2 regions of the Mesorhizobium sp. M0296 genome follow, and region 1 is predicted to be linked to the other one. Evidence: predicted binding sites of a transcription regulator. Region 1 holds the regulator's gene; the other holds the start of a gene.
What was found. The regulator PhoB, encoded in region 1, activates phosphate uptake and scavenging genes when phosphate is short. The targets are predictions, from matches to a motif close to TGTCATNNANCTGTCAT.
Positions count from the first base shown of each region.

Region 2: the regulator PhoB is predicted to act here: its motif matches at 2,340-2,356, upstream of phnF (phosphonate metabolism transcriptional regulator PhnF).

Region 1 is NZ_JAMYRZ010000042.1:28,833-33,262, reverse strand. It holds gene xylF (D-xylose ABC transporter substrate-binding protein) at 1-651, opposite strand, end outside; gene NKI97_RS29180 (ROK family protein) at 938-2,182, shown strand; gene phoB (phosphate regulon transcriptional regulator PhoB) at 2,192-2,881, opposite strand; gene phoU (phosphate signaling complex protein PhoU) at 2,898-3,605, opposite strand; gene pstB (phosphate ABC transporter ATP-binding protein PstB) at 3,638-4,430, opposite strand, start outside.
Region 2 is NZ_JAMYRZ010000001.1:228,858-233,287, reverse strand. It holds gene NKI97_RS01180 (ABC transporter permease) at 1-453, shown strand, start outside; gene NKI97_RS01175 (zinc-binding alcohol dehydrogenase family protein) at 524-1,540, shown strand; gene phnF (phosphonate metabolism transcriptional regulator PhnF) at 1,559-2,302, opposite strand; gene phnG (phosphonate C-P lyase system protein PhnG) at 2,438-2,899, shown strand; gene phnH (phosphonate C-P lyase system protein PhnH) at 2,899-3,507, shown strand; gene NKI97_RS01155 (carbon-phosphorus lyase complex subunit) at 3,509-4,430, shown strand, end outside.

The DNA of each region.
Region 1 (4,430 bases):
GGCGACCACGGCATCGACCTTGTTGTCGTTGGCGGTCAGGAACTGTTCCATGTTCTTCTGAGCGTTGGCCGGCAGCCAGCCGTCCGTATAGGCCTCGCCGACATTCTTGATCTTGCCGCCGTCGATGGCCTCCTTCAGCACCTCCATCGAACCGGCAAACAGGAAATCGGCATTCGGATCGGAACCCGAACCCTTGATGAAGACGTAGTTGCCTTCCGGCTTCACCTTGAAGACTTCGCGGGCCTGCATGCGGCCGACTTCCTTGTTGTCGAAGGTCAGATAGAACACGTCCTTGTTCTCGATCAGCCGGTCATAGCCGACGACCGGGATGCCTTCGTCCAGTGCCTTCTGCACGGCCGGCCCGATGGCCGAGGCGTCCTGCGCCAGGATGATCAGTGCGTTGGCGCCCTGCGAGATCAGGCTCTCGACGTCGGTGAGCTGCTTGCCGGGGTTGGACTGTGCGTCGGCGGAAATATACTTGTCGCCTGCGGCCTCGATGGCCGCCTTCATTGCGGCCTCGTCGGTCTTCCAGCGCTCTTCCTGGAAGTTCGACCAGGAAACGCCGATGACCTTGTCTTTAGCCTGCGCCACCGACGCCAGCGCCAGCGTCATGGCGACACCCGCCAGAATGGCGGTCGTGAATTTCTTCATCATATCCTCCCTGCGCCGCGTACGGCGTGACCAATTGGCTCAAAGACCAGCTTAGAAGCTCTAATTTTTTCGAGCCTCGAAAAAATACTGGCCCGATCTCCGGCTGCTGTCAACATCGATTCTGATGGATTTTGATGAGTCTGCGAGTTTTTTCGAGCGTCGGAATAAACGATGACAGCGCCACCTGCATCTGACACTATTTGCCTGCATCCGACACTATTTGTCGGACATTACCGACGGCTTCCGGTTCATGAGCGGCCGCGGCAACCGGGAGGAAAGCAAAACAATGTCGGTCGGAATCCGCCATGACGATTTGCGCCGGCGCAACCGGGCGATGGTGATCTCGGCGGTGCGCCGGGCCGGCCAGCCATCGCGTACTGAGATCGCAGCTACCACCGGCCTCAGTCATTCGACCATATCGGCGATCTCTTCCGACCTGATACGGGAAGGCATCCTCGCCGAGAGCAAGGCAAGTGAGCCCGTTTCGTTGAAACGCGGTCGTCCGCAGGTCGGCCTCGCCCTCAATCCGGAAGCGGCGGCGGTGCTGACCGTGGTGTTGTCGCTGAATTTCCTGTCGGCCGCCATTATCGACTATACGGGACAGGTGGTCGCCGAGGAACAGCGCCGGCTGGACACGCTGACCATGCCGCGCGACGAGCTGATCCGTGAATGCATGGCCATCGTCCGGCGCCGGCTGCAGGATCCAGACCTTGACGTCCGCAGTGTCGCCCGCATCGCCCTGGCGATTCAGGGCATTACCGACTCCCCTGCACGCGCCATGCTGTGGTCGCCGATCACGCCGCAGACCGACATCGCCTTTGCCGACATGCTGGAGGGCGAATTCGGCATCCCGGCAACGGTGGAGAACGACTGCAACATGATGGCGGTGGCTTTGCGCTGGCGCAATCCGGATCGCTATCGCGACGACTTCATCGCCATCCTGCTTTCGCATGGCATCGGCATGGGGCTGGTGCTGAAGGGCGAACTGTTCACCGGGACGCATTCCTCGGGCGGCGAATTTGGCCACATGATCCATCGTCCGGGCGGCGCGCTCTGCCGTTGCGGGCGGCGCGGCTGCATCGAGGCGTATGCCGGCAACTACGCCATCTGGCGCAACGCCAGGCAGATGAGCGAAGACAGCGAACCGGTCGCCGACGTCAGCGACGCCGACATGCGAGCACTGGCGGCCCGGGCGCGCGAGAAAGATGGGCCGGAACGCGAGGCCTACCGCAAGGCCGGCGAAGCGCTGGGTTTCGGTCTCGGCTCGCTGTTCGCGCTGATCGATCCGGCACCGGTCGCGATGGTCGGCGCCAGTGCCGCCGCCTTCGATCTGATCGAGCCGGCCTTGCGGAAGGCAATCGCCCAGACCGCCGGCGGCCAGCATTCAGGCTCGATCTCCTTCGATACAGAGCCGAACGAATTGCCGCTGATCCGCGAAGGCTGCGCGATGCGGGCGTTAAGCTTCGTCGACCAGGAGATTTTCGCGCCGGGCGCGCAAATGAGGCCCAGCGTCAGAAAGAACGTAGCATGACCAGGCGGGTCAATCTTCCCTGATCGCATAGCCGGCACCGCGGATGGTGCGGATGACATCCGGCATCCGGCCGTTGTTGACGGCTTTGCGCAGCCGCCCGACATGCACGTCGACGGTGCGTTCGTCGATGTAGATTGTCTCGCCCCAGACATTATCGAGTAACTGGCTGCGCGAGAAGACACGGCCCGGATGCCGCATCATGAACTCGAGCAGCCGGAATTCGGTCGGCCCGAGCCTGATTTCGCTCTTCTTGCGATAGACCCTGTGCGATTCGCGATCGAGCACGATGTCGCCGACCTTCAGCACGCTGGACAGCACTTCCGGCTTGGCGCGCCGTAGCAGCGCCTTGACCCTGGCCATGAATTCTGGTGTCGAAAACGGTTTGACCAGATAGTCGTCGGCGCCGGTCGAAAGACCGCGCACCCGGTCGCTCTCCTCGCCGCGCGCGGTCAGCATGATGATCGGCAGCCGCTCGGTTTCGGGGCGCACCCGCAACCGACGACAGAGCTCGATGCCGGAAACCGCTGGTATCATCCAGTCGAGCACCAAAAGGTCGGGCACATTCTCCTGCAAACGGATCTCGGCTTCGTCGCCGCGTGTCACCACCTCGACCTGGTAGCCTTCGGATTCGAGATTGTAGCGGAGCAGCACACCCAACGGCTCCTCGTCCTCCACCACCATTATGCGTGGTGCGATCATCGGCTGGGCACCCCCATCATGTCACCGGTGCGGACATTGTCGTTTCGTCCTGCTTCGGACGATTGACCGGCAATTGCTCGCCGGTCAGCACATAATACGCATTTTCGGCGATGTTGGTGACATGGTCGCCGATCCGCTCCAGATTCTTGGCGCAGAACAGCAGGTGCGTGCAAGCGGTGATGTTGCGCGGATCTTCCATCATGTAGGTCAAGAGCTCGCGGAACACGGACGTGTATTTGACGTCGATGCGCTCGTCGGCGGCACGCAGCTTGGCCAACGCGGCCGCATCGCCTGCAGCATATTCCTCGATGACACCCTGCACCTGGATGAGAACCAGTTGCGCCATCGCGTCGATGGAATGCGACAGGTCCCGCGGCGTGGCGCTGAGGCCGACCGCACTCACGCGCTTGGCGATATTCTTGGCAAGGTCGCCGATGCGTTCGAGGTCGCCCGCCATGCGGATCGCTCCGACCACATGGCGAAGATCGTGGGCCATCGGCTGGCGTTTGGCGATGAGGGTGATGGCGCGGTCGTCCAGTTCGCGTTGACGCGCATCCATGATGGCGTCGTCGGAAACGACGCGTTGCGCCAGCACGTTGTCGGAATTCAACAGGGCCTTGGTCGCCCCGCCGACCATCGAACCGGCGAGGTCGGCCATGTCGCGGATCAGCTTGCTGATCTGCTCGAGATCCTCGTCGAAAGAAGCGACTGTGTGTTCGCCCATGGTCCTGTCCTCATATGCATGATCGGAACGGCTCAGCCGAAGCGGCCAGTGATGTAGTCCTGCGTGCGCTTCTCGCGGGGCGACGTGAAGATCTTCTCGGTCCGGTCGAACTCGACCAGCTCACCCAGATACATGAAGGCGGTCTGGCGCGACACGCGCGCCGCCTGCTGCATGTTGTGGGTGACGATGACGATCGTGTAGTCGGCTTGCAACTCGTCGATCAGTTCCTCGATCTTGGCGGTCGACAACGGGTCGAGGGCCGAAGCCGGTTCGTCGAGCAGAATGACTTCCGGCTTCACCGCCACCGTGCGGGCGATACAGAGCCGCTGCTGCTGGCCGCCGGACAGGCTCAAGCCGCTGGCGTTGAGCTTGTCCTTGACCTCGCTCCACAGCGCGGCGCGCTTCAACGCCTGTTCGACGCGGCCGTCCATCTCGGACTTGCCGAGGTTCTCGTAGAGCCTGACGCCGAAGGCGATGTTCTCGTAGATCGACATCGGGAACGGCGTCGGCTTCTGGAACACCATGCCGATCTTGGTCCTGAGGAGGTTGAGATCCTGCGACCGGTCGAGAATGTTCTTGCCGTCGAGCAGCACCTGGCCCTCGGCCGTCTGTTTTGGGTAGAGCTCATAGATGCGGTTGAACACACGCAGCAGCGTCGATTTCCCGCAACCCGAAGGGCCGATGAAGGCCGTGACGCTGCGCTCGGGCAGCGACAGGCTGATGTCCTTCAGCGCCTTGCTCTGGCCGTAGTAGAAGTTGAGGTTCTTGACCTCGATCTTCGTCTTCTCGGCTACCGTTTCGGCCATCGTCATGTCTGGGGACAAC
Region 2 (4,430 bases), on a different contig from region 1:
CTCTTCTGGATGGTGATCCTGGTCGGCATCCCAGCCTACATCTTCCTGCACCACAGCCGCTGGGGCCGCTATCTGTTCTCGGTCGGCTCCAACGCCGAGGCGTCGCGCCTGTCAGGCGTCAACGTCCAGCGCACCATCTACATGGCCTACACCCTGTCGGGCCTGTGTGCGGCCTTCGTCGGCGTGCTGCTTGCCTCGCGCATCGGCATCGGCAATCCGACGCAGGCCGAGGGCTGGGAATTGCAGGCGATCGCCTCCTCGGTGATCGGCGGCACCTCGCTGTTCGGCGCTGTCGGCTCCGTGCACGGACCGCTGCTCGGCGCCTTCATCCTTGCCACCATCAACAACGGCGCCAATCTGCTCAACGTCAACGCCTTCTGGCAGCGCATCATCACCGGCGTGCTGATCATCGTCATCGTCTATTTCGACGGACTGCGCCGCCGCGGCAAATAGACCGCCTCCCAACAACCGCCGGCCTCGCGACAGCAGGGCCAGCGGTGCCATGAACCGACTGGATTGAAGCATGAAAGCCGTCGTCTGCCGCTCGCCCGGCGAACTTGTCCTCGAAGACCGCCCGGAGCCTGGCGCGCCCCCCGCCGGCTGGGCGCTGGTCGCCGTCAGCCATGTCGGCATCTGCGGCACCGACTATCACATCTTCGAAGGCAAGCACCCGTTCCTCGCCTATCCCCGCATCATGGGCCACGAGGTTTCCGGCACCGTGATCGAGGTTGGCGAGGGCGTCGATCTCGCCGTCGGCGAAGCGGTGGTCGTCAATCCCTATCTCGCCTGCGGCAAATGCATCGCCTGCCGGCAAGGCAAGCCGAATTGCTGTGTCATGATCGAGGTGCTCGGCGTCCACCGCGACGGCGCGATGTGCGAGCAGATCCTGGTGCCGGCGCAAAATCTTTATCCGGCAAACGGCTTGTCGCTGGCCGATGCTGCCGCCGTCGAATTCCTGGCGATCGGCGCCCATGCCGTGCGGCGCTCGCTGGCTGATCCAGGTGCGCGCACGCTGGTCATCGGCGCCGGCCCGATCGGGCTCGGCACGGCGCTGTTCGCCCGCATCGCCGGGCTCGATGTGACGCTGCTCGACATGAGCGCTGAACGGCTTGGCTTTGCTGAAAGCGAACTCGGCTTCGCGACGCTCGACGGCTCGCGGGGCGCTGCTGCCGACCTGGTGCGGGAAGCAACCGGCGGCGACGGCTTCGACGTGGTTTTCGATGCCACCGGCAACACCCGGTCTGTGCAGTCGGCCTTCGCTCATGTCGCGCACGGCGGGGCGCTGGTCCTGGTCAGCGTCGTCAAGGACGACATCGCCTTTTCCGATCCCGAATTCCACAAGCGCGAGATGATGCTGATCGGCAGCCGCAACGCCCTGCGTGCCGATTTCGATCATGTCGCCGCCTCGATCCGCAACGGCGCGCTGCCGCTGGCAAAGCTGGTCACCCACCGCACCACGTTTGGCGAGACGCCGCACGACCTCGCCCGCTGGGCGCATGAGAAGTCCGGCCTGATCAAGGCCGTCATTCAAGTCGGATGATGCCAGGGCTGCCGCATCTCAGAGCGCCGACAATTTGAGCTCGATCCGCTCGGCCGGGAAGCGCGACTCCGAAAACTGTATCGGCTGACCGTCGGGCGTGACGTTGACGGCGACCGTCACCAGCACGATGGCGCCGGGCTGCAGCTCGAGGTCCGCAAGGTCGGCGGCATCGGCATGGCGCGCCGACAGCACGGTCGATTGCCTGAGATAGTCGTCGATGCCGAAACGTGCCAGCGATGCGGTGATCGAACCGGTTTCCGCCATGGCGGCATCGATGCCGGCAAAGCGCCTGGCATCGAACCAGCCGGCCGCGCGGGACACCGGCATTCCATCGGCTTCGCCGCGCGTTTCCAGGCGTATCACATCGGCCCCCGTCGCAAGGCCTAAGCCCTCTGCGACACGACGGTTGGCCGGCTCGATCGATGACGCGAGCAAGGTGATATGCCGCTCGGACGCCTGTCCTTGCAATCCCTCGGAAAAGCGGGTGCGGGCGCCGATCGGATAAGACAGCCGCTTGCGCGACAGCACGAAGGTGCCGCGCCCCTGCTCCGCCCTGAGCACACCCTCCTGCACCAGCGCTGCGATAGCGCTACGCACCGTGTGGCGGTTGACGCCATAGCGTCCGGCCAACGCGATCTCCGGCGGCAGCGCGGCATTCTCGGGAAAATCGCCGGCGGCGATCGAATGCAGGATCTGGTCGGCGATCTGCCGCCACAGCGCGACACCGCTGCGCCGCTCGATGCTGTTGGCTTGTCCGATCATCTCCCGCCCCAATTCCTCGCGCCGATCTTTTGGCCCGTGTCACGTGCCCGTCATGGACACACGCTAGATAATGGATATAATTTGTATAGTTGTCTATATCAATAGACAAATGAACGCAGACGAGGAGCACCGGCCATGCGAGGACGGGAAGCGCGAGAGCAGGCGGAGCGCAAGGCCGTGATGGCGACGCTGGCGCAATCGGCCGGCGACGACATCGTCCGCCTCTGGGACGAAGCCGGCCTGCCTTGCGAAGCGGAACTTCTGCGCGGCCCCGAAACCGGCCTGGTTACGGTACGCGGCCGCATCGGCGGCGGCGGCGCGCCCTTCAATGTCGGCGAGGCGACGGTCACCCGTGCCACGGTGCGGCTTGCGTCCGGCCATGTCGGCCACTGCTACGCGCTTGGTCGCGACAAGCAGAAGGCAAGGCTGGCTGCAATCGCCGACGCGCTCTGGCAGGATCCTGCCCACCGCAACGAGATCGAGACCAGGATCGTTGCGCCCTTGCAGGCGGCACTGGCCAAGGCGCATGAACAGCGCCGCGCCGAGACGGCGGCGACCAAGGTCGATTTCTTCACCATGGTGCGCGGAGAAGACTGATGGATATCGCCACTCAATCCATTGAAGGCGGCTTCGCCGATCCGGTATTCAACGCGCAGACCGTATTCCGCGCCGTCATGGATGCGATGGCGCGGCCGGGCAGCGTGCAGCCGCTGCCGGCCCTCGCCCACCCCCCGGTGCCGCTGTCGACCACCGCCGGCGCCGTTGCGCTGGCGCTGTGCGACAACGACACGCCGCTCTGGCTCGACCCGGCTTTGCAGGCGTCGGCGGTGAAATCCTGGCTTGGCTTCCATACCGGCGCGCCGCTGGCCAACACCCCGGCCGACGCGCATTTCGCGCTGATCGCCACGCCGGCCGAGATGATGGCGCTCGACGGGTTTTCGCAAGGCACCCAGGATTATCCCGATCGTTCGACGACGCTGATCCTCGAGGTCGGCGATCTCGTCTCCGGCGCTGCGCTGCTGCTCGAAGGCCCGGGCATCGAGAAGACGGCGACGATCGCGCCGGCGCAAATGCCGCGCCATTTCGTCGAGCAATGGAAGCAGAACAACCAGCGCTTTCCGCGTGGCGTCGATATCATTCTCGCCACGTCCGAAGCAATTGCCTGCCTGCCGCGCACGACGCGCATCAAGACGATGGAGGCATAGGATGTATGTCGCGGTAAAGGGTGGCGAAGCGGCCATTCGCAACGCCCACAAACTGCTCGCCGACCGCCGGCGCGGCGATCGTTCGGTGCCCGCACTTCGCCTCGACCAGATCGTCGAGCAGCTGGCGCTCGGCGTCGACCGGGTGATGAGCGAAGGTTCGCTCTACGACAGGGAATTGGCGGCACTCGCCATCGTCCAGGCGCGCGGCGACATGATCGAGGCGATCTTCCTGGTTCGCGCCTATCGCACCACGCTGCCGCGTTTCGGCTACACCAGGGCGATCGACACCGGCACGATGCTGGTCGAGCGGCGGGTGTCGGCGACCTACAAGGACCTGCCCGGCGGGCAGCTGCTCGGCCCGACTTTCGACTACACCCACCGGCTGCTCGATCCCGAGCTTGCCGCTGGCGGCGAAGTCGCCGAGCCGGAACAGCGTGCCGGCGAGGCGGAAGCGATGCCGCGCGTCTCGGCCATCCTCGCCCGCGAAGGCCTGATCGAGCCCGACGGCGACATGCCTGGGGATCATACCCCCGGCGACATCACCCGCGAGCCGCTCGAATTCCCGATGGCGCGCGACATCCGCCTGCAGGCGCTGTCGCGCGGCGACGAAGGGTTTCTGCTGGCGCTCGGCTATTCCACCCAGCGCGGCTACGCGCGCAACCATCCCTTCGTCGGCGAGGTTCGCATCGGCGAGGTCGAACTGGAACTGGACGTGCCGGAACTGCCCTTTGCCGTGCCGCTCGGCAGCATCCGCGTCACCGAATGCCAGATGGTCAACCAGTTCAAGGGCTCGGCCAAGGCGCCGCCGCAATTCACCCGCGGCTACGGCCTCGTCTTCGGCCAGAGCGAACGCAAGGCGATGGCCATGGCGCTGTGCGACCGCGCGCTGCGCGCCTCGGAGTTGGGTGAGGATGTCATCGCCG